Regions from separate parts of the Streptomyces sp. NPDC102451 genome, predicted to be linked through region 2. Evidence: riboswitches for the same ligand, from Rfam matches in the RefSeq annotation. Region 2 holds a riboswitch; the other holds the start of a gene.
The links. Region 2 has a riboswitch for glycine ahead of gcvP (aminomethyl-transferring glycine dehydrogenase). Riboswitches for the same ligand answer to the same signal wherever they lie in the genome.

Region 1: linked by a shared signal. The riboswitch ahead of gcvT (glycine cleavage system aminomethyltransferase GcvT) and the one ahead of gcvP (aminomethyl-transferring glycine dehydrogenase) in region 2 are both predicted to bind glycine.

What each region holds. Positions count from the first base shown of each region.
Region 1 is NZ_JBIWKD010000008.1:489-12,438, reverse strand. It holds gene ACIRD8_RS19750 (ABC transporter substrate-binding protein) at 1-799, opposite strand, end outside; gene ACIRD8_RS19745 (ABC transporter permease) at 844-1,836, opposite strand; gene ACIRD8_RS19740 (enhanced serine sensitivity protein SseB C-terminal domain-containing protein) at 2,191-2,985, opposite strand; gene ACIRD8_RS19735 (enhanced serine sensitivity protein SseB) at 3,139-3,915, opposite strand; gene ACIRD8_RS19730 (AAA family ATPase) at 4,103-4,792, opposite strand; glycine riboswitch at 4,966-5,063, shown strand; gene gcvT (glycine cleavage system aminomethyltransferase GcvT) at 5,206-6,327, shown strand; gene gcvH (glycine cleavage system protein GcvH) at 6,418-6,795, shown strand; gene glyA (serine hydroxymethyltransferase) at 6,815-8,074, shown strand; gene ACIRD8_RS19710 (L-serine ammonia-lyase) at 8,231-9,616, shown strand; gene ACIRD8_RS19705 (catalase) at 9,780-11,303, shown strand; partial or broken gene ACIRD8_RS19700 (creatininase family protein) at 11,393-11,602, opposite strand; partial or broken gene ACIRD8_RS19695 (serine hydrolase domain-containing protein) at 11,651-11,950, shown strand, end outside.
Region 2 is NZ_JBIWKD010000011.1:220,842-232,791, forward strand. It holds gene ACIRD8_RS24450 (glutamate-cysteine ligase family protein) at 24-1,529, opposite strand; gene ACIRD8_RS24455 (hypothetical protein) at 2,020-2,634, shown strand; gene ACIRD8_RS24460 (DUF5999 family protein) at 2,925-3,131, shown strand; gene gcvP (aminomethyl-transferring glycine dehydrogenase) at 3,202-6,087, opposite strand; glycine riboswitch at 6,280-6,375, opposite strand; gene ACIRD8_RS24470 (PRC-barrel domain-containing protein) at 6,509-6,880, shown strand; gene ACIRD8_RS24475 (DNA polymerase IV) at 6,802-8,283, opposite strand; gene ACIRD8_RS24480 (MerR family transcriptional regulator) at 8,356-8,973, opposite strand; gene ACIRD8_RS24485 (bifunctional nuclease family protein) at 9,142-9,615, opposite strand; gene ACIRD8_RS24490 (MerR family transcriptional regulator) at 9,669-10,412, opposite strand; gene ACIRD8_RS24495 (FHA domain-containing protein) at 10,460-11,218, opposite strand; gene ACIRD8_RS24500 (DUF881 domain-containing protein) at 11,409-11,950, opposite strand, start outside.

The DNA of each region.
Region 1 (11,950 bases), on a different contig from region 2:
TCGGGTCCGTCTTCGGGTCCCACTCCGGGTTGCGGACCAGCGTGGCGCCCTTGCTCTCGTCGTACGCCGAGACCTTGTACGGACCCGAGGAGACCATCTTCTGGACGTAGCTGGCGCCCGTGTCGGCCTTCTGCTGGATCGGGGCGGTCTGCGAGAACGCCGCGAGGTAGTCCATGTCCGCGAACGGCTTGTTCAGCTTGAAGACGATCGTGTGGTCGTCCGGGGTCTCGATGGACTTGAGGCCCTCGGCCGACTTGTCCTTGTACGGACCCTTGTACTTGTCGCCGCCGTCGAGGTACGCCTTGAAGTACGTCGGGCCGTTGGACAGGGCCTCCGGCGCGAAGTTGGAGCGCTCGACGGCGTACTTGACGTCCTTCGAGGTGATCTCCGTGCCGTCCTCGAACTTCACGCCCTCGCGGAGCGTGTACGTCCAGGTCTTGGCGTCCGCGCTCGCCTTGCCGAGGCTGGTGGCGAGGTCGGGCACGACCTCCAGGCTCTCCTTGCCGGCGGCCGGCTTGAAGGTCACCAGGGAACGGGCGTACAGGCGGGAGAAGTTCTGCACCCAGCCGTAGTACGTGTTGCCCGGGTCCAGGGAGTCCGGACCACTCGCGTGCTCCAGAGTGACCGTCCCTCCCTTCTTGTCGGTCGCGTTGACGACGCTGGTCAGCGCCGCGTCGGCCTTGGCGTTGCCCCCACCGCCGTTTCCGTCACCGCCCGAGTCGCTGCTGCTGCACGCCGATGCGCCGAGCGACACCGCTACGGCCACGGCTATGGCCGCTGCTGTCTTTCTGTTCTGCATGCTGAGGAAAGCCCCCTCGCTAGTCCGGTGCGGCACTGCCGCGATTACTTGCCACGAGGGTCGAGTGCGTCACGCAGCCCGTCCCCCAGCAGATTGAAGGCCAGCACGGTGATGAAGATCGCCATACCGGGGATGACCATGAACATCGGGTCCACCTCGTAGAGGTCGACCGCCTGCGTGAGCATGCCGCCCCAGGACGCCTGCGGCGGTGCGATACCCACGCCGAGGAAGGACAGGGAGGCCTCGAAGAGGATGTTCGTGGGGATCAGCAGCGTCGCGTACACGAGGATCGGCGCGATCAGGTTCGGCAGCAGCTCGCGGAAGAGGATGAACGGCCCGCGGGCGCCCAGGGACCTGGCGGCCTCGACGAACTCCCGCTCACGCAGCGACAGGGTCTGCGCCCGGACGATGCGCCCGATGTAGGGCCAGCTGAAGAAGCCGATCACGAAGATCAGGACCGCGATCCGCAGCGTGAGCCCTTCCAGCCCGAAGGCATTGCCCTGCAGGGAGGCGGAGATCGAGATCGCGAAGAGCAGCAGCGGGAAGGCGAGGAAGGTGTCCATCAGCCGGCTGATGAAGCTGTCCACCCAGCCGCCGTAGAACCCGGCCACGACGCCCATGACGACACCGATGACGACGGACAGCAGCGTGGAGCCGACGGCGACCACGAGGGAGACCCAGGAGCCTTCGAGGATGCGCGCGAGGATGTCGCGGCCGGTCTGCGGTTCCACTCCGAGGGGGTGGTCCCAGCTGATGCCGCCCAGGGCGCCCTTGGGCGCCAGCATGACGGGGTCGACCAGGCTCTGGTTGAAGGCGTTGGGGTCGAGCCCCAGGAGCGACTGGAGCGGCTTGGACAGCACCGCGGTGATGATCAGCAGGACGACAACGATGCCACCGGCCATTGCGGCCTTGTCCCGCTTGAAGCGGGTCCAGGCGATGCGGCCGAGCGAGCGGCCCTCGATCTCCTTGCGGCCCGCGCCTTCCAGCACCGCTTCGGGCTGCGCATCCGCCCTGGTGGTCTCGATAGGTGCCGTCATTGCGCTGGAGACCCCTCTCGGCCGACGGTGGCCGGCCTGTGACCGCCGCTGTAGCGGCTCTAACAAAACATGACAGATGCGATCATGCATGCCGAACTGACCCTGTTTGAAAGAGGGGTTCGCCGGGCATGGAGCACCTGCTGTGTGGAGTCTTCAACCACTTTGCGATCACCCGCCAGACCTGACAGGGAATGTTTGCTCAAACGTGATGCTGCCAAGCACCTTCCGTTATGCGGACAGCTGTGCTTGGTGAGCGGACCACTCGGTCACTAATCCGCTATAACGGGCATGACGCCCAACAGCGTTGAATAGGCCACTAATTGCCTCTCGACCCCATGGGCCGCTGACGCTTCCTCAGTACGCGTGCGGGGCCGGGCCGGTGGCCGGCGGGTAGCCGTACCCCGTGGCGGCGGGTGCCGGGGCGTGCGCCTCCCGGTCGTAGAACGGCCGCGAGTTGGCGTTCAGCCACATCGCGACGGGGTCGTACTCGTCGGACAGCGAGACCGTGGAGACGGGCAGCCCCTCGGGGACCACACCGATCGACTGCTGCATCATCGCGCGGGCCGCGTCGACGGCCGGCCGGCCGTTGTCGTAGAGGTCGAGCCCGATCGCGAGGTACGGGGCGCCCAGCGCGGGCTGCACCCAGGCCCGGCGCAGCGCGCGGACGGCGGAGGTGCGGTGGGCGTTCTGCGACAGCAGGGCGTAGAACTGCGGGAGCTCGATGGCGGGTTCGGTGAGCCGCAGCGGTCCCGCGGGCATCCGGTCGAGGCCGGTGGCGATGCGCCGCAGATCCAGCCACGGGATGCCGACACCGCCGCCGGGGGCATGCGGGTTGAGCCAGATCCCCCAGCGGTCGGGGAAGAGGGAACGGGCGATGTCGCGGCCCGTGGTCACCTCGTGGGCCCGGTTCCAGCCGCTGGCCGAGAGCTCCTGGGCGGAGGTCACGCACGGGGCGTAACCCAGGCCTCCAACCTCCATGTTGCCGTACTGGGCGTCGGGGGAACCCGCCGTGCCGTGCCAGAGCAGCATCCAGACCTGGCCGTCGGCCAGGGAGCGCAGCAGCGACTCGTACGCGTCGAGGCGCTCGGGGGTCACTTGGCGAAGCATGTGCTCGACCTGCCCGGCCGCCGCGGCGCCTGACGCACTCACCCTGGGTCCCGCCCCTCTTCGTTCCGCTGTTCCGCATGGAGCGCGGTGCTGTGGCGCCACTCCCGGGCACACGGGGCGGCCTCGTCATCCAACCAGCTTATGCGCCGCCTCTGACACCGGCTTGACGCCACGTGGTGACCGGGGTCCCCGCTCTCAGTACGCGTCGCGCCGGTAGAACGGGCGTACCTTCTCCAGCATCCAGTCGCCGACCGGGTCCTGGGCCACGTCGAGCAGGGCGAGATTGACCGGCCAGGGCACCTGGACCCGGCCCAGTGCGCGGCCCAGGGCCTCCAGCGGGGCGCTCTGCGCGGCGGCGTCCCACACGGCGGCCTCGACTCCGACTATGAGGACGGGGCTGTCGCCCTCGATGCTGGCCAGCGTCCGGCGCGCGGTGTTCACGACCCCGGTCTCCTGGAACTCGGCGGACACCGCGGAGAGGAAGTCGACGGGGTCCTCCTTCCAGTCCGGCTCGTACAGCCGCACCCGGCCGCCGCTCGCGGGGCCGTCCAGCGGGGTGCGCCCGGCCCGGCAGAGCTCGGCGACGGCTCCGGGCGGCAGGGGGACCCCGACGGCACCGCCGGGGTTGACCGCGATACCGAGCTGTGGCGGCAGACCGCGGGCGAACTCGCGTGCGGGCGCGACGGTGAAGGAGAGATGCGTGCCGACGCACTGGAGGAACTGGGCCTCGGAGCTGAACACGGGGACGTACGCGCCGCCGTCGATGTCGACCGTCGGCAGGTCGAGGCCGGTGCTGTCGGGCCCGCCGCCGTTCGGCAGGGGCACCCAGACCTGGCTGCGGCCCAGCACCTCGACCAGCCGTCCGCCCGCCCCGGGTACGCCGAGCGAGGCGCTGAGCACTTCTTCGAGCTCATTGGCCGGCCATCCCTGCGACGGATGCGACGGGGCCTGGGCCTGAGCCGGAATGTCCACGGTGTCTGTGTCCCTCTCTCGCCATGCGGTGCGGCTGAAACCATAGACCGGGTCGCGCCACGAAGGCAGCGCCGCAGGCAGGTGCGGTGCCCGGTCCACCGCACCTGTCCACGGCACCGTCCAGATACCGGACGGCCTGCCGGACACCTGCGAACTGTGCGTATGCGAACGGTGACGCCTGCGCGGCCTACCGCTGCGGGAGCCGCGCCTCCGGGAACGAGATCCGGCCGATCGCCGCCGCCGCGTCCCGGTCGAGCAGCACCGCCGAGGCGCACCCCGGCGGCAGCAGGCCGGTCTCGGTGTCCCGCAGCAGCCGGCCGACGGCGCGCCGGTGCCGGGCGAACGCGTATCCGGACACCCCGCGCCCGCGCTCCCGCTGCCCCTGCCTGGCCACCAGGGGGGTGACGTCGAGCAGGACGAGGTGCAGGCCGCCGCCCCGCCGCCGGGCCTCGTGCGCCAGCCAGCGCCGCACCCAGGCCTGCGTACCGCAGTCGTGCACGACGACGGATCCGCCCGAGCGCAGCGCCCGCCACAGCCCGGCGTAGTGCGCGGCGCGCACCAGGGGGCGGTAGAGGGCGTACGGGAGTAAGCCGGGCACGGCCGCCGCCCAGCGGTCCCTGGCGTCCTGGGAGTCGATCGCGTGCTCCTGGACCGCCCGCCGGATCAGCGTCGACTTCCCGCTGCCGGGCAGCCCCGAGACCACCACCACATCGCCGGCCGCGAAGTCCAGGCTGCCCGGCACCCGGCCGCCCCGGCCCCGCAGATCACGCACCACCGGGGCGTGCCCGCCCGTCGGCTCCCGGTCCGGGACGCCCGGCTGCCGGGGCATCGCACCGCGTGCCGCCCCCGCGGTGGTCGCGTAGCGCTGCAACGTCATCGCCCTCCCCCTGCCGAGTCACCCACTGACCTGCCCAAGAAGTGTAAAGAAAAGGTAATGCGGCACAACCGGTTCCACCCGTACGTGTCGGGGCTTTCGCCGGTGCGGACCAGGACGCCCCACTCTCCCGCAATGCGTGCGATGATGACCCCGCCAACTGCATACCGGCCGTTTGAATCCGCGCGGGAGAGTCCCGGTCACTGTGTGCGCCGGGCGCCGAAGGAGCAAGTTCCTCCCTTGAATCTCTCAGGCCCCGTACCGCGTGGATGAGGCAGATCTGAAAAGCGGGCCGCTCTGCGGCTCCACCCAAGGTGCAAGCCGGACCCTTTCAGGGGCTCTCGGCGAACCTCTCAGGTTCCGATGACAGATGGGGAGGGAACCACCCCCTGTCGTCATGCCCTGGAGCCATGTCCATGAGCACTGCCCGTCTCACCGCCCTCGATGCCCTGCACCGGTCCCTGGGCGCGACCATGACCGACTTCGCCGGCTGGGACATGCCGCTGCGGTACGCCAGCGAGCGCGACGAGCACAACGCCGTACGCACCCGGGCCGGCCTGTTCGACCTGTCGCACATGGGCGAGATCACCGTCACCGGCCCGCAGGCCGCGGCCTTCCTGAGCTACGCGCTGGTCGGCAACATCGCCACCGTCGGCGTGGGCCGGGCCCGCTACACGATGATCGTCGCGGAGGACGGCGGGATCCTGGACGACCTGATCGTCTACCGCCTGGCGGACGCCGAGGCCCCCGAGTACATGGTGGTCGCCAACGCGGGCAACGCCCAGCTCGTCCTGGACACCCTCACCGAGCGCGTCGGCGGCTTCGACGCCGAGGTGCGGGACGACCGCGACGCGTACGCGCTGCTCGCCGTCCAGGGCCCCGACTCCCCCGCCGTACTGAAGTCGGTCACGGACGCCGACCTGGACGGCCTGAAGTACTACGCCGGCCTCCCCGGAACGGTGGCCGGTGTCCCCGCGCTCATCGCCCGTACGGGCTACACCGGCGAGGACGGCTTCGAGCTCTTCGTGGACCCGGCCCACGCCGAGCAGCTGTGGAAGGCCCTCACCGAGGCGGGCGCCCCGTACGGCCTGATCCCCTGCGGGCTCTCCTGCCGTGACACGCTCCGCCTGGAGGCGGGCATGCCGCTGTACGGGCACGAGCTGACCACCGCGCTGACGCCCTTCGACGCGGGCCTGGGCAGGGTCGTGAAGTTCGAGAAGGAGGGCGACTTCGTCGGCCGCGAGGCGCTGGCCGCCGCGGCCGAGCGGGCCGGGACCACCCCGCCCCGCAAGCTCGTCGGCCTGGTCGCCCAGGGCCGCCGGGTGCCGCGCGCCGGTTACCCCGTAGTGGCGGGCGGGGAGGTCGTCGGCGAGGTCACCTCGGGTGCGCCGTCGCCCACCCTGGGCAAGCCGATCGCCATGGCCTACGTGGACGCGGCGCACGCCGCGCCCGGCACCGAGGGTGTCGGCGTCGACATCCGGGGCACGCACGAGCCGTACGAGGTCGTGGCGCTGCCGTTCTACAAGCGCCGTAAGTGACACCGCGCGCCGCGCACGTGACGCAGTCGTGTCTCACACCGTAAGACCACCGTTCATCAGCACTCCCCCGCGTACAGGAGAATTCAGGTCATGAGCAACCCCCAGCAGCTGCGGTACAGCAAGGAGCACGAGTGGCTGTCGGCCCTCGAGGACGGCGTGGCCACGGTCGGTATCACCGAGTTCGCGGCCAACGCGCTCGGTGACGTCGTCTACGCCCAGCTCCCGGAGGTCGGTGACACGGTGACCGCGGGCGAGACCTGCGGTGAGCTGGAGTCGACCAAGTCGGTCAGCGACCTGTACTCGCCGGTGACCGGCGAGGTGACCGCGGCCAACCAGGACGTCGTGGACGACCCGTCGCTGGTGAACTCCGCTCCCTTCGAGGGCGGCTGGCTGTTCAAGGTGCGCGTGGCGGAGGAGCCGAAGGACCTTCTCTCCGCCGACGAGTACACCGCGTTCTCCGGCAACTGAGACCTTAGGGACTTAACTGATGTCGCTTCTCAACTCCTCCCTCCACGAGCTGGACCCGGACGTCGCCGCCGCCGTCGACGCCGAGCTCCACCGTCAGCAGTCCACCCTCGAGATGATCGCCTCGGAGAACTTCGCTCCGGTCGCGGTCATGGAGGCGCAGGGCTCCGTCCTCACGAACAAGTACGCCGAGGGCTACCCCGGCCGCCGCTACTACGGTGGCTGCGAGCACGTCGACGTGGTCGAGCAGATCGCGATCGACCGCATCAAGGCGCTCTTCGGCGCCGAGGCCGCGAACGTCCAGCCGCACTCCGGTGCGCAGGCCAACGCCGCCGCGATGTTCGCGCTGCTGAAGCCGGGCGACACGATCATGGGCCTGAACCTGGCCCACGGCGGTCACCTGACCCACGGCATGAAGATCAACTTCTCCGGCAAGCTCTACAACGTGGTCCCGTACCACGTCGACGACACCGGCGTCGTGGACATGGCCGAGGTCGAGCGCCTCGCCAAGGAGTCGAAGCCGAAGCTCATCGTGGCCGGCTGGTCCGCCTACCCCCGTCAGCTGGACTTCGCCGCCTTCCGCCGCATCGCGGACGAGGTCGGCGCGTACCTGATGGTCGACATGGCGCACTTCGCCGGTCTGGTCGCCGCGGGTCTGCACCCCAACCCGGTGCCGCACGCCCACGTCGTCACCACCACCACGCACAAGACCCTCGGCGGTCCGCGCGGCGGCGTGATCCTGTCGACACAGGAGCTCGCCAAGAAGATCAACTCGGCGGTCTTCCCCGGTCAGCAGGGTGGCCCGCTGGAGCACGTGATCGCGGCCAAGGCGGTCTCCTTCAAGGTCGCGGCGACCGACGAGTTCAAGGAGCGCCAGCAGCGCACCCTGGACGGCGCCCGCATCCTCGCCGAGCGCCTGGTGCAGCCGGACGTCACCGAGGTGGGCGTATCCGTCCTCTCCGGCGGTACGGACGTGCACCTGGTCCTGGTCGACCTGCGCAACTCCGAGCTGGACGGCCAGCAGGCCGAGGACCGGCTCCACGAGCTGGGCATCACGGTCAACCGGAACGCCATCCCGAACGACCCGCGGCCCCCGATGGTCACCTCGGGCCTGCGCATCGGTACGCCGGCGCTGGCCACCCGCGGCTTCCGGGCCGAGGACTTCACCGAGGTCGCCGAGATCATCGCGGCCGCGCTGAAGCCGACGTACGACGCGGACGACCTCAAGGCGCGCGTGATCGCTCTGGCCGAGAAGTTCCCGCTGTACCCCGGCATCAAGTAGTCACCCGCAATTTGCACGCAGGGTGGGGGCACCGCGCACACTGAACACAGTGAGCCCGGTGCCCCCACCCCTTTGCCCCGCGCTCCCGGGCCCACCCGGCCCGTCCCGCACCACCCGGCGGACAAAGACGTCCACCAACGCCTTAGGAGTACTCCCGTGGCCCTCTCGGTCTTCGACCTCTTCTCGGTCGGCATCGGCCCGTCCAGCTCCCACACGGTCGGCCCGATGCGCGCGGCCCGCATGTTCGCCCGCCGCCTCAAGAACGAGGGCCTGCTGGCCCACACCGCGTCGATACGCGCCGAGCTGTACGGCTCGCTCGGCGCGACCGGCCACGGGCACGGCACCCCGAAGGCCGTGCTGCTCGGCCTGGAGGGCGAGTCGCCCCGCACGGTCGACGTCGAGGGCGCCGACGCCCGCGTCGAGGAGATCCGCGCCTCGGGCCGCATCAACCTGCTGGGCATGCACGACATCCCCTTCGACGCCGACGAGCAGCTGGTGCTGCACCGGCGGAAGGCCCTGCCGTACCACGCCAACGGGATGACGGTCCTGGCGTACGACCGTGACGGCGCCCCGCTCCTGGAGAAGACGTACTACTCGGTGGGCGGCGGCTTCGTCGTCGATGAGGACGCCGTGGCCGGTGAGAACCCGATCGTCCCGGACGACACCGTCCTGAAGCACCCCTTCCGCACGGGTGACGAGCTGCTGAGGCTCGCCCGGGAGACCGGGCTGTCCATCTCCTCCCTGATGCTGGAGAACGAGAAGGCCTGGCGGACCGAGGGCGAGATCCGGGCGGGTCTGCTGGAGATCTGGCGCGTCATGGAGGCCTGCATCGCGCGCGGGATGTCCCGCGAGGGCATCCTGCCCGGGGGCCTGAAGGTCCGCCGCCGCGCCGCGAACTCGGCCAGGCAGCTGCGCGCCGAGGGCGACCCCCAGACGCACGCGATGGAGTGGATCACCCTCTACGCGATGGCCGTCAACGAGGAGAACGCCGCAGGGGGCCGTGTAGTCACCGCCCCCACCAACGGCGCGGCGGGCATCATCCCCGCCGTCCTGCACTACTGGATGAAGTTCGCCGCGAGCGGCTGCACGGAGGCCGAGAAGGAGGACGGCATCGTCCGCTTCCTGCTGGCCGCCGGCGCGATCGGCATGCTCTTCAAGGAGAACGCCTCCATCTCCGGCGCCGAGGTCGGCTGCCAGGGCGAGGTCGGCTCCGCCTGCTCCATGGCCGCGGGCGCCCTCGCCGAGGTCCTGGGCGGCTCGCCCGAGCAGGTGGAGAACGCCGCCGAGATCGGGATGGAGCACAACCTGGGCCTGACCTGCGACCCGGTCGGCGGCCTCGTCCAGATCCCGTGCATCGAGCGCAACGGCATGGCGGCGGTCAAGGCGGTCACGGCGGCCAAGATGGCGCTGCGCGGCGACGGCAGCCACAAGGTCTCCCTGGACAAGGTCATCAAGACCATGAAGGAGACGGGCGCGGACATGAGCGTCAAATACAAGGAGACGGCCCGCGGCGGGCTCGCGGTGAACATCATCGAGTGCTAGACCGCGTCCACGTGTGAATCCCCTCGGTACGGACAGGCGATCGGTACCGGCTCCCCCACGGATGCCGACTCGTCCCTTGACTGGCCGGTTGTCCATGTTTGCCTACATTGGTAGAGGGTTACCAGTGCAAGGCGCAGGGGACAGACGAAGGGGAACGACGCACATGACCGACACCTCGCACAAGCCGACCACCTCCGATTCGGGCGCCCCGGTGGAGAGCGATGAGCATTCGCTCACCGTCGGCCCGGGCGGGCCGATCCTGCTCCAGGACTCGTACCTGATCGAGCAGATGGCCCAGTTCAACCGTGAACGCATCCCCGAGCGCCAGCCGCACGCCAAGGGCAGCGGCGCCTTCGGGAATTTCGAAGTGACCGCGGACGTCTCCGCGTACACGAAGGCCGCGCTGTTCCAGCCCGGCGCCAAGACCGACCTGGTCATCAGGTTCTCCACCGTCGCCGGGGAGCGGGGCAGCCCGGACACCTGGCGGGACCCCCGCGGTTTCGCGGTGAAGTTCTACACCAGCGAAGGCAACTACGACATGGTGGGCAACAACACCCCCGTGTTCTTCGTGAAGGACCCGATGAAGTTCCAGCACTTCATCCGGTCCCAGAAACGCCGGGCGGACAACAACCTCCGCGACCACGACATGCAGTGGGACTTCTGGACCCTCTCGCCGGAGTCGGCGCACCAGGTCACCTGGCTGATGGGTGACCGCGGCATCCCGCGCACCTGGCGCCACATGAACGGCTACACCTCGCACACGTACATGTGGATCAACGCGCAGGGCGAGCGGTTCTGGGTGAAGTACCACTTCAAGACGGACCAGGGCATCGAGACGTTCACCCAGCACGAGGCCGACCAGATGGCCTCCGCGGACACGGACTACCACACGCGTGATCTCTTCGAGCACATCCGCGACGGGGAGTTCCCGAGCTGGACGCTGAAGGTCCAGATCATGCCGTACGAGGACGCCAAGGACTACCGGTTCAACCCGTTCGACCTGACCAAGGTGTGGCCGCACAGCGACTACCCCCTGATCGAGGTGGGGCGGATGACGCTCGACCGCAATCCCACCGACAACCACGCCGAGATCGAGCAGGCGGCCTTCCAGCCGAACAACTTCGTGCCGGGCATCGGCCCGAGCCCGGACCGCATGCTCCTGGCGCGGCTGTTCTCCTACGCGGACGCGCACCGCTACCGCATCGGCGGCAACTACCAGCAGCTGCCCGTCAACGCCCCGGTCGTCCCGGTGAACACGTACTCCAAGGACGGGGCGATGGCGTACCGGAAGACCACGGACCCGGTCTACGCGCCGAACTCCAAGGGCGGCCCGGCGGCCGACACCGCGCGTTACGGGACCCCGCCGAGCTGGTACGCGGACGGTGACATCACCCGGGCGGCCTATGTCGACCACGCCGAGGACGACGACTGGGGGCAGCCCGGCACCATGGTGCGGGAGGTCCTCGACGACGCGGGGCGGGACCGGCTGGTGGACAACGTGGTCGGCCACCTGCTCAACGGCGTGACCGAGCCCGTGCTCCAGCGCGCGTTCACCTACTGGTCGAACATCGACAGCGCCATCGGCAAGCGCATCGAGCAGGGTGTGCGCGCGAAGGCCGGCGAGAAGGACCCCAAGGCGGAGCAGCAGGGCAACCCCGCGCGCCGGGACATGCAGCGCAAGGCCTGAGGGCCGGGTTCCGCACACACACGTCGCACAGGCCTCCACCCCCCCGGTCCGCCGGGGAGTGGAGGCCTGTCGCACGCCCTGGGGGAGCGCCGGACGAGCGCCGGTGCCTCCGTCGGGGCCTCCTCGTCGAGGAGGGCGAGGGCCCGGTCGAGCACGGCCTCCACGAGAAGGGTGTCGGTGCCCATCGGGAGATGCCCGGCGTGCTGCTCCTGGGAGCCGACGGGGAGCAGCGCGATGGCGTCCGGGGCGGACTCGCGCGTCTCCAGCCAGGTGGTTCCGGTCAGGTTCCGGTAACTCATGCGGCTGTCTCCCCGGAACACTCACGTGGCAGAGTCGGCGTATGGCGCATGAACGTTCTCCCTTGCGGTTGGTGCCGGACCCCGTGCCGGGTCCGGTGGTGGCGGCGGTTCCCCGCACGCTGGGGGCCGTGGAGCTGCTGCCCGGCCGGATCCGCGCGGCGCACCGGGCTCGTCTTCACCCTGGACCGCGCGGGCGTCGAGCTGTACGGCCCGATGGTCCGCGCCGCGGCCCGCGCGTCTCCGCGGAGCTCGGGGCCGACGGGCGGCCCGGGCTCGCGGTGGCCCGCCGAGAGGCACGGGCCGGCGACCTGGGCACGGGCCTGTGAGCGCGGCGCGCTGTCCCTGGCC
Region 2 (11,950 bases):
CGGGACACCGGGAGGCGTCCTCCTCAGGGGGCGGGAAAGCCGATGGGCCAGGTGTGCACGGGCTCACCCACCTGCATCAGCTCCCCGTAGCGCCGGGTCGTCGCCGCGAGCGCACCCTCCCGTTCGAGGCCCGCCTCCAGGGCGCGGTGGTACGTGTCGACCTGCCAGGACGCTCCGTTGGCGCGGAGCCTGCAGCGCTCCTCGATGACGCCGAGGTAGCGGTCGCGGTCCGAGGGCTCGATGTTCCAGGCGTCGAGCCCGGCGGCCGCGAGCGGCAGCAGTTCGTCCCGTACGAGCTTGACGGCGGGCACCTTCGCCACGCCCCCGGAGCGTCCGGGGCGTGGCCAGAGCAGCTCGGCGTCGATCCCGTGGCGGCAGGCGGCGTCGAAGTTCTCGGCCGCCGCTTCGAAGGGCAGCTTGCTCCACACCGGCCGGGACTCGTCGGCGAGCGCGCGCACCAGTCCGTAGTAGAAGGCCGCGTTGGCGATCACATCGATGACCGTGGGGCCGGCGGGCAGGACCCGGTTCTCCACCCTGAGATGGGGCACGCCGTCGGCCAGCCCGTACACCGGGCGGTTCCACCGGTAGACCGTGCCGTTGTGCAGGACGAGTTCGGCCAGGTTCGGCACGCCCCCCGCATCGAGGACCCGCAGCGGATCCTCCTCGTCGCAGATCGGCAGCAGCGGTGGGTAGTAGCGCACGTTCTCCTCGAAGAGTTCGTACGCCGAACCGATCCAGCGCTCCCCGAACCAGGTCCTGGGGCGCACCCCCTGATTCCGGAGTTCGGGCGGCCGCACGTCCGTGGCCTGCTGGAACAGCGGGGGCCTCGACTCGCGCCACAGCTCCTTGCCGAACAGGAAGGGCGAGTTGGCCCCGAGGGCGATCTGCACGGAGGCGATGGCCTGGGCCGCGTTCCAGACGTCCGAGAATCGGTCCGGCGTCACCTGCAGGTGCAACTGGACCGATGTGCAGGCCGATTCGGGGGCGATCGAGGCAGAGGTCGAGACCAATCGCTCGACGCCCTCGATATCGAGGACGAATTCCTCGCCGCGCGCTGCCGCCATTTGGTCGTTCAGGAGCGTGTAGCGGTCGACGTCGGACAGGTTCGCCGAAACCACGTCGTCCCGGCCGAGGGTCGGCAGGATGCCGATCATCACGATCCCGGCGTCGACCTCCGCGGCCTTCCGGTGCGCATAGGCGAGCCCCGTACGCAACTCCTCGGCCAGCTGATCGAAAACCCGGCCGCTCAGCCGGTGGGGAAGAATGTTTACTTCCAGGTTGAACATCCCCAGTTCCGTCTGAAAATCCCGGCTGGCGATGCGCTGGAGCACCTCCGCATTCCGCATCCTCGGCATGCCGTCCGCCCCGGCGAGATTCAGCTCGATCTCCAGCCCCATGAGATTCCTGGGGCGATCGAACCTCCGCTCCGACAGGAGCCTCTCCAGTCCCGCCAGGCACTGGGTGAGCTTCTCGCGGTACGCCTGCCGATCGGACGCGGCAAAGGCACCCGCCACGACCTTCTCGCCCATCGAAGGGTCCCTCCTCGAGTGGGCGGCCCGCGGCACAGGCCGCTCGTATCACGATCGATAATGCCCCGCCGAGATGATCCGTAACGCCCACACGGCCGACGGGCACCCAGTAGTCTGGTGACTGAAGCCGGAGGCACATTCCGAAGGCATGGGGCATATGCAGTTTGCCCGGTTGACCTGCACGGTGGAAACACGGATGAGTTTCAGCCTACCGCCGCATCGGGAAAACACCTGGCAGTGCGGGTGGGAAGCAGTCCGAATCCACAGAAACCGCACAATACAAAGGCCGAGATCCCCCTTGCGCGCAATATGCGGGACGGGTAGCCGAAACACCGTGTGAACATTTGTCGTATAAACTCTGCGGACGAGGCAGAGAGTTGACGCACCGGCCCGTCCGCCCGTCACCGGCCTTCCTCTGGCCCGCACGCCGACAGCGCCGTCTGCACCCGCCCACGCTCCACCGTGTCTCCGAAGTGAGAGGCGACCCACTATGCCGCTGCATGTTTCCCCGGCCCCAGCGCCAGCCCTGCGCAGCGTTCTCGCGGCACTCGGTTCTCCCACCGCAGTCCGCGAGGCCCATACGCCCGCTCTCCGGTCCGTCCAGGGATCTCTGAGCCCCGAACTCCCGCTCCCGGTCCACGTACTGGACCGGATCGTGCCGAACGACGCCGCACCGCGCACCCGTCTCGCCGGCTGGCGCTTCCTGATCCGCAGCGGTGAGCGCGCCGTCGCCGCCGCGGACACCATGCTCACCGCCGACGGCTGGACCTTCTCGCACTTCTTCGAGGGGCCGTACATCGTCTCCACGGAACTCGCCGTACGACAGGCGGAGTCGACGACGACGCACTACCAGCCGCGTCTGCTGTCGGTACCTGAGCTGTACATGTTCACGCTGTGGCTGCACCACGACATCGAGGCCGACGCGGGCGGCGGCGCACTCGCCCCGACCGATGTGCTGGTGCCGCTGGCACCCGCTCCGCCGGGCATCACGGCCCACCGTCCGCACCGGGTCGCGGATCTGCTCCCGGTCATGACACTGCGTGTCACCCCGGCGCCCCTCCCGGACCTTCCGGAACTCCCCGGCCTCCTCGGGTCGCCCGCCTGACACCCTCTCCGCACACGCGCCCCTGCCGAGCTGCTCGGCGGGGGCGCGCCCGTACCCGTCCGGACTAGTCCGGTCAGGTCACCCCGAACCATCCGAACGGACAGCCCAGTTGGATCGAACCGTCCGGCCGGGTGACGCGTCATGGGAGGAGAACAGCAGCTGCCGCGAAATCCCTGCGGAGAGACGCCCGTAGGGCAACACTGGGACCGGACCGACTTGATACGGGGGCGGCCATGAACACCTCGTCCAGCCGCAGGACACTCGAATCGACGCAGCGAAAGAACCCACCCATGTGCCAGCACCAGCCACCCTGCCCGACCGCCGACTCCAACGACCGGGAAGCCGCACGCCTGACGGCCCACCACCCGGAACAGGGCTGGAGCCTGTTGTGCAACGGCGTCCTGCTCTTCGAGGACACCGGTGAGCTGCTCCCGGACGGGCAGATCATCGCCCCGCACCGTCCACTCAGGAGCGGCCAGGTGATGAAGGCCGCCTGACCGCGGCGTACGGAACACGGGGGCCGGCCCGGAGAAGTCTCCGCACCGGCCCCGACGCGTGTCCGCGTGCCTACTGGTCGTACGCGTCCAGCGGCGGGCAGGAGCAGACCAGGTTGCGGTCACCGAACGCACCGTCGATCCGGCGCACCGGCGGCCAGTACTTGTCGGAAGGCGTCACACCGGCCGGGAAGACCGCCTCTTCACGGGTGTAGCCGTGGTTCCACTCGCCACCGAGCGCCGCGGCCGTGTGCGGGGCGTTGCGCAGCGGGTTGTCGTCCGCGCTCCACTCACCGGAGGCGACCTTGTCGATCTCGCCGCGGATGGCGATCATCGTGTCGCAGAACCGGTCGAGCTCGGCCAGGTCCTCGCTCTCCGTCGGCTCGATCATGAGCGTCCCGGCCACCGGGAAGGACATGGTCGGCGAGTGGAAGCCGTAGTCGATCAGCCGCTTGGCGATGTCGTCGATGCTGACGCCGGTCGCCTTGGAGATCGGCCGCAGGTCCACGATGCACTCGTGCGCGACCAGACCGGCCGGGCCGTTGTAGAGGACCGGGAAGTGCGGTTCGAGGCGCTTGGCGATGTAGTTGGCCGCGAGTACGGCGACCTGCGTCGCACGCTTCAGGCCCTCGCCCCCCATGAGACGTACGTACGCCCATGAGATCGGCAGGATGCCGGCGGAGCCCCAGGGAGCGGCCGAGATCGGGCCGACACCGGTCTCCGGGCCGGCCGCGGGCTGGAGGGGGTGGTTGGGGAGGTACGGCGCCAGGTGGGCGCGCACCCCGACCGGTCCCACACCGGGGCCGCCGCCACCGTGCGGGATGCAGAAGGTCTTGTGCAGGTTCAGGTGGGAGACGTCGCCGCCGAAGTGGCCGGGCTTGGCGAGACCGACCAGCGCGTTGAGGTTGGCGCCGTCCACGTAGACCTGGCCGCCGGCGTCGTGCACCTCGCCGCAGATGTCGGCGACGTGCTCCTCGAAGACGCCGTGCGTGGAGGGGTAGGTGATCATGAGGACGGCGAGCTCGTCGCGGTGGGCCGCGATCTTGGCCCGGAGATCCTCTATGTCGACCTCGCCGTCGTCGGCGGTCTTCACCACGACGACCTTCATGCCGGCCATCACGGCGCTCGCGGCGTTGGTGCCGTGCGCGGACGACGGGATCAGGCAGACGGTGCGCTGGTCGTCGCCGTTGGCCCGGTGGTACGCCCGTACGGCCAGCAGGCCGGCGAACTCGCCCTGGGAGCCGGCGTTGGGCTGGATGGACACGGCGTCGTAGCCGGTGACCTCGGCGAGGCGCTCCTCCAGCTCACGGATGAGGGTGAGGAAGCCCTGCGCCTGCTCGGCCGGCGCGAAGGGGTGCAGCGCGCCGAACTCGGGCCAGGTGATCGCCTCCATCTCGGCGGTCGCGTTGAGCTTCATGGTGCAGGAGCCGAGCGGGATCATGCCGCGGTCCAACGCATAGTCGCGGTCGGCGAGCTTGCGCAGGTAGCGCAGCATCGCGGTCTCGGAGCGGTGCTGGTGGAAGACCGGGTGCGTGAGGACGGTGTCGCTGCGGAGGAGTCCCCCGGGCAGTGCGTCGGCCGTGTCGGCGTCCAGGGCGTCGATGTCGCCGCCGGCCCCGAAGGCCGCCCAGACGGCGGCGATCCGGGTGCGGGTGGTCGTCTCGTCGCAGGCGACGGAGACATGGTCGGCGTCGACGAGACGGAGGTTCACACCGCGCTCACGTGCGGCGGCGACCACGTCGGCGGCACCGCCCGGAACACGGACGGTCAGGGTGTCGAAGTACGCGTCGTGCACGACCTCGGTACCCGCGGCCCGCAGCCCCTCGGCCAGGATGGCGGCGTACCGGTGGGTGCGCCGGGCGATCGTCCGCAGCCCCTCGGGGCCGTGGTAGACGGCGTACATGCCGGCCATGACGGCGAGCAGCACCTGGGCGGTGCAGATGTTGCTGGTGGCCTTCTCGCGGCGGATGTGCTGCTCGCGGGTCTGCAGGGCCAGCCGGTAGGCCTTGTCGCCGTCCGCGTCGACGGAGACTCCGACGAGGCGGCCGGGCAGGCTGCGGGCGAACTTCTCGCGTACGGCCATGAAGCCGGCGTGCGGTCCGCCGAAGCCCATCGGGACTCCGAAGCGCTGGGTGGTGCCCACGGCGATGTCCGCGCCCAGCTCGCCGGGCGAGGTGAGCAGCGTCAGGGCCAGCAGGTCGGCGGCGACGGACACGATGGCGCCCAGTTCGTGCGCCTGCTCGATGACGGGCTTGATGTCGCGCACGGCGCCGGAGGCGCCCGGGTACTGGAGCAGCACACCGAAGACACCGCGTCCGGCGATCTCCGCGGGGATGCCGTCGGTGAGGTCGGCGACGACGACCTCGACACCGGTCGGCTCGGCGCGGGTCTCGATCACCGCGACGGTCTGCGGCAGGGTGTCGGCGTCGACCAGGAAGACGCCGCCCTTGACCTTGCCGACCCGCCGTGCGAGCGCCATGGCCTCGGCGGCGGCCGTGCCCTCGTCGAGGAGCGAGGCGCCCGAGGTCGGCAGGCCGGTGAGGTCGGCGACCATCGTCTGGAAGTTCAGGAGGGCCTCGAGCCGCCCCTGGGAGATCTCGGGCTGGTACGGCGTGTAGGCCGTGTACCAGGCGGGGTTCTCCATGACGTTGCGCAGGATCACCGGAGGGGTGAACGTGCCGTAGTAGCCGAGCCCGATCATCGGTGCGAGCACCTGGTTACGGTCGGCGAGGCTGCGCAGCTCGGCCAGGACCTCCGCCTCGGTGCGGGCCTCGGGGAGGTTCAGCGCCTCGGCACTCCTGATCACGTCGGGCACCGCGGCGGCGGTGAGCTCGTCGAGGGAGCCGTAGCCGACCTGGGCGAGCATCTTCGCCTGGGCCCCGGCATCGGGACCGATGTGGCGCTGCTCGAACGGAATGCCCTGCTCCAGCTGGGAGAGCGGAGTGCGACGGGGGGTCATGGTGGAGGCCTCCTGGTCTGTGACGACCTGCGAGGGGCGCCACGGCGTGGCTGCCCGAACGGCCTCCCCATCTGTCATCTCGACCTGAGAGCTTCACCGGGACGCCCTGGGGCGTACCGGCTTTCACCGTCGGTGAGGGTGGTACCCGCCGCGGCATGTGCCGCACGGATCCGCCCTGCTTTCCAGAGTGACCTCGTCCGTGCGGTACGGGGGCCTGAGAGATTCCGGGGAGGAGTTGCTCCTTCGGCGCCTCCGGATCGCTCCGGAGGACTCTCCCGCACAGGGTCAGCAGCCGTGTCCCAGCCTACCAGCGGGGTCGGGGCGGGCCGTCTCGAGTGGCCGACTGCCCGGATCTGGCCTTTCGTAGAGCCTGTGGAGCAGCCGCGACCACCTGATGCCGTCGTGACCAGTGGGAGGCACCGTGCAGACCGACATCGATCCGCGCAGCCTGATCGGCCGCAAGGCCTTCGACCGTCAAGGTGCCAAGATCGGAACGGTGGACGAGGTCTATCTCGACGACGCCACCGGGGTCCCCGAGTGGGCCGCCGTACGCACCGGTCTCTTCACCAGGGACGCCTTCGTCCCGCTGGAGCCGAGCGAGGTCGTCGACGGCGCGCTCGTGATCCCCTTCGAGCGGGCCCTGATCAAGGACGCGCCGGACTTCGGCGTGGGCCGCCATCTCTCTCCCGAGCAGGAACTGCAGCTCTACCGCCATTACGGACTGGACGCCTCCCCCTCTCCCGGCCCGGCTCCCGACAGGGACTTCGGCAGGCTCGCCGGCCACGAGGAGTAGTCCACCGGGTCCCGCACCAGGCGCAGCGGCTCGGCAGGCCGCAGCTGCGGATCGTCGACACGGAAGGTGCGCACCCGGCCGGGCGGCGTCCACGGTTCCTCGAAGCGCACGGTGACCCGGCCGACACCGCTGCCCTGCACCCAGCCGTGGCCGTGGACCTCGTGGCGTACGTCGTGTCCGGCCGGCCAGCGCCGCGAGGCCAGTTGCTCCTCGCTGTCCCGGGCGTCCTCCCCGGCCTGCTCGTCCACGGTGCGCTCCTGCTGCTCGTCCGGGGCCGCGGGGCCGGGCGATTCCCCGGCAGCGTGCTCCGCGGCGGCGTGCTCCGCCGCATCGGCGGCCTGCGCGAAGAGATCCTCCTGTGTGAAGTCCGCCAGCCCCGTGACACCGACTCCGAGCAGCCGGACCCCGCCGGTCGTGTCCACGGCCTCCAGAAGCCGCGCAGCGGCCTCCCTGACCACCGTGGGGTCGTCGGTGGGGCCGCGCAGCGTCTCGGACCTGGTGAGCGTCGAGAAGTCGTAGCGGCGCACCTTGAGGACGACGGTCCGCCCGGACCGGCCGGCACCCCGCAGCCGCTGCACGCACCGGTCCGCGAGCCGCTCCACCTCCGCCCTGACGCGCACCCGGTCGTGCAGGTCCACGTCGAAGGTGTCCTCGACCGACACGGACTTGGCGTCCCTCTCGGCGACGACGGGGCGGTCGTCGAAGCCCTGCGCCATGCGGTGGAGCGCGACGCCGTGCGCCTTGCCCAGCAGCCGCACGAGCTCCGCCTCGCCCGCCTCCGCGAGGTGACTGACGAGGGTCATGCCGGCCCGCCGGAGATGGTCGCCGGTCGCGGGCCCCACTCCCGGGAGGATGCGCACGGACATGGGGGCCAGGAGCTCACGCTCGGTGCCGGGCTCGATCAGCAGCAGACCGTCCGGTTTCGCCTCCTCGGAGGCGATCTTGGCCAGCATCTTGGAACCGGCGAGACCGACGGAACCGCTGAGTCCGGTGACGCCTCTGATGACCGTGCGCAGCTGCCCGCCGATCGCGCGCGCGGACGCCGAGTCGTCGGCGACGCCGCCGGCTTCCAGGTCGACGAAGGCCTCGTCGAGGCTGAGCGGCTCGACGAGTGGTGACAGCCGTCCGAGCAGCTCCATCACCTGGTCGCTCACCGTCCGGTAGAGCGCGAAGCGCGGGACGAGATACGCCGCGTTGGGCGCGAGCCGCCGCGCCTGTGCCATCGGCATCGCCGAATGCACTCCGAGACGCCGCGCCTCGTACGACGCGGTGGCGACCACGCCGCGCATCCCCAGCCCGCCGACCACCACCGGTTTGCCGCGCAGGCTCGGCTTCGCCGCCTGCTCCGCAGAGGCGTAGAAGGCATCCATGTCCAGATGCAGGATGGTGGGCGCGGCTCTCACAAGGACCGATGCTGCCCTACGCCACTGACAACCGCCCCGCCCCGCGCACGCGTCGCGCCGTACCCCGGTGACTCAGCCCGCGCGATTACGCCGCCGCGCCAGTTCGTCGGCGGGGTTGTGACCGATCAGGGTCTCCCCGGTGTCGACACGCTCTCCGTGGAGCTGGGAGAGCGCCGCGTCGACGTCCCGCCACACGACACCGACGGCGATCCCGAAGACGCCCTGGCCGCCCTGGAGCAGATTCACGACCTCGTCGGGCGAGGAGCACTCGTAGACCGTCGCCCCGTCACTCATCAGGGTCATCCGCTCCAGATCCGTGAATCCGCGGGCTCTGAGGTGCTGCACGGTGGTCCGGATGTTCTGCAGAGCGACACCCGTGTCCAGGAACCGCTTGACGATCTTGAGGAGGACCACGTCACGGAAACTGTAGAGACGCTGTGTCCCCGACCCGTACGCCGGACGTACGCTCGGCTCCACGAGTCCCGTACGCGCCCAGTAGTCGAGCTGTCGGTAGGTGATCCCGGCCGCTGCGCACGCCGTCGGCCCCCGATAGCCGATGTCCCCTGCCACTGCCACACCGTCCGCTGCCACCACCGCCGGCTGAACCGGCTGTCTGATGGAGTGGTCGGCCGCACTGCCGTGCTGCCGGTACGGCCCACCCGCAGCCGTACCGTCGCCGCTGCTTCTCACGCCGACCTCCGTCCTTGACCTGCCACCTCGAAGGTAGGCAGTCACCAGGGGTGCGTCAACGATCGCCACACTCGGCACGCCGAGTGATAATCACCCTGAGGGTGGTTTCCCGTGACTGATTTCCGGGAACGGCTTGTCGGATGCGCTGACACCGCCTCCGCGGACGGTCTACTGGCTGTTGGTCCCGAAGTCCTCCGGCGAGATCTGGTCGAGGAACTCGCGGAACTTCTCCACCTCGTCCTCCTGCTCGTCAGGGATGGCGATACCCGCGTCGTCCAGCACCCCGTCACTGCCGTAGATCGGCGTGCCGGTGCGCAGGGCGAGCGCTATGGCGTCGGACGGCCGCGCGCTCACCTCGACCCCGCTGGCAAAGACCAGCTCCGCGTAGAAGACCCCTTCCCGCAGGTCCGTGATGCGGACCTCGGTGAGCTCCTGGCCCACGGCCTCGAGCACATCCTTGAAGAGATCATGGGTCAGCGGCCTGGCCGGAGCCATGCCCTGCTGGGCGAAGGCGATCGCGGTCGCTTCCCCAGGGCCGATCCAAATAGGGAGGTACCGGTCGCCTCCCACTTCACGCAGGAGCACGATCGGTTGGTTGGAGGGCATTTCCACCCGGACACCCACAACGTCGAGCTCGTTCACACAGCAACCCTAGGACGTGCCCGCCATGTTTGGATAGTCGGGCTCCTCCGCCCTCAGTGGAAGCTTGCCTTCAGGGCGGTCTGCACGAGCGCGGCATGGAGCCTGACGGAGAGGTCCGCGAGCTCCTTCGCAGTGGCCTCCGCATGGGCTCTGGTCTGCGGATTCCGGTGCCGTCGCAGGGGTGCCACCACCTGCTCGACCAGCCCGGCCTCGCGTTCAGCGGCCGCTCTGACGGCCCGCAGGTGCCGAGGTTCCAGACCGAATCTGCCCAGATCCGCCACCAGCCGCGCCACGGTCACCGCCTCGGCGTCGTAGCTCCCGCCGGCGGCGGGCACGATCAGCCCGTACGCCTCCCACTCGTCGAGCTGCTCCTCGCTGGCCTCGGTGGCTGCCAGGAGCTCGGCGCGTCCGAGACGGGAGGCAGTGGCCTGCCCCAGGTCCTGGTCCCGCAGGGCGTCGGCAGGATCGCCCTGAGCGCCACCGGACGGCAGAGCCACCTGCTCGCCCCGCGCCAGGGCCTCCAGGTGCTCACGGATGACCTTGAGCGGCAGGTAGTGGTCCCGCTGCATGCGCAGCACCTGCGCCAGCCGCTCGACGTCGGCGGGGCTGAACTTCCGGTAGCCCGACGGCGTCCGCTGGGGCTCGATGAGCCCCTCCGTCTCCAGGAAGCGGATCTTGGAGATGGTGACTTCGGGAAACTCGTCGCGCAGCTGCAGAAGCACCGTGCCGATGCTCATCGCGCGCTCGCCCGCGGCGGCGGTGCCGTGGCCGGCACCGCCTGTCGGTGTTCGCAGCATGGGCCTTCCTGGGGGTGTCCCCCCGGACGGAGAAGTCCGGGGGAGGGTCACACGCCCCGCTGGCTCGCGTAGAAGACCAGCCGGTACTTTCCGATCTGGACTTCGTCGCCGTTGGTCAGCGCGACGGAATCGATGCGCTCGCGGTTGACGTAGGTGCCGTTGAGGCTGCCGACGTCGCCCACGGTGAAACTACCGTCCGGACTCCTGCGGAACTCCACATGACGCCGCGACACGGTCACGTCGTCGAGGAAGATGTCGCTCTGCGGGTGACGGCCGGCCGTCGTGAGGTCACCGTCGAGCAGGAAGCGGCTGCCGGAGTTCGGACCGCGTCGCACCACCAGCAGCGCGGAACCCGCAGGCAGGGCGTCGACCGCCGCCTGGGCCTCCGGCGAGAGCGAGGGAACGGCCGTCTGGCCCGTCGCCTCGGCCTCGTACGCCTCGATACCGGAGATCGAGATCGTCGAGGTCGTCTCGGAGGCGCGCTCGGGCACTCCGCCCCTCAGCGGCGCGCCGCAGTTGGAACAGAAACGGCTGGCCTCGGCGTTGCGATGCCCGCACCTCGTACAAACCGGCATGGACGAGCCCTCCGGAGCGGGGGTCGTTGGTTCCCCGAAACCTATGCGCCCTGCACCTCCGGGGTCAACGGACGACGCGCCGGACCCACCGGCGGCTCCCTCGACCTCGTCGCGGAAGAGCGGGCGCTCCGAGCCCTGCTCCTCGGCGCCCTGACGTGGAGCGCGGTGGCGGGCAGCGCTGTTGCTGTCCTCGCGGGCGCTCTTTCCGAACAACTTCGCAAACAACTTCACGGGCGTTTCCCCTTGACCGAAATAGACCCGCCCGTGGGGCAGGACGAACCCTGAATGAACACACCTGCCGACCCGGACATCTTCACAACGTCCGTATCCACCCGACAGTTTCCACCACGCGTCACCGATCCGTTGCGCCGACCCCCCGCAACCTGACGCCCGTCTCCTGAGAGCCCCGCGCGGCGCCCCCTCACCGGGACGACGACCGAGCGTAATCAGGCTGCTTCGCCGGTCGCAAGGCGTCCACGACGATGTCGTCGGCACGCGTCACCTCGGCCGTGGCCTGCTCCTTCTCGAGCGTCTGCACCACGCCACCGGGGATGTTCAGCGCCGGCTCCAGGTCCTGCGGCTTGCCGATGACCTTGAACTCGTACGGGGCCTCGATCTTCCGGCTGTCGACTCTCAACTCTCCCCCGTCGCCGGAGAAGTATGTGTTCGCCACCACCCGCACGCCGTTGATCTCGATGGCCTCGGCGCCCGCCGCGCGCAGCTCCTGGATGGTGTCGAGCAGCATGTCGGCCTCGACCGCGCCCGCCGGGTCACTGATGGTCAGAGTGATGCCGGGGCCGTGCGCGGCGACGGTGCCCGCCAGGATACCGAGCTGCCGCTCCTTCTCGAGCGTCTGCTTACGGGCCTCCTCCGCCTGGTCGGAGCTGTTCTCCAGCTCCGTGCGCTGGTCGTCGAGGCGCTGCTTCTCGTCCTCCAGGCGCTGAGTGCGGTTGTCGAGCTCGT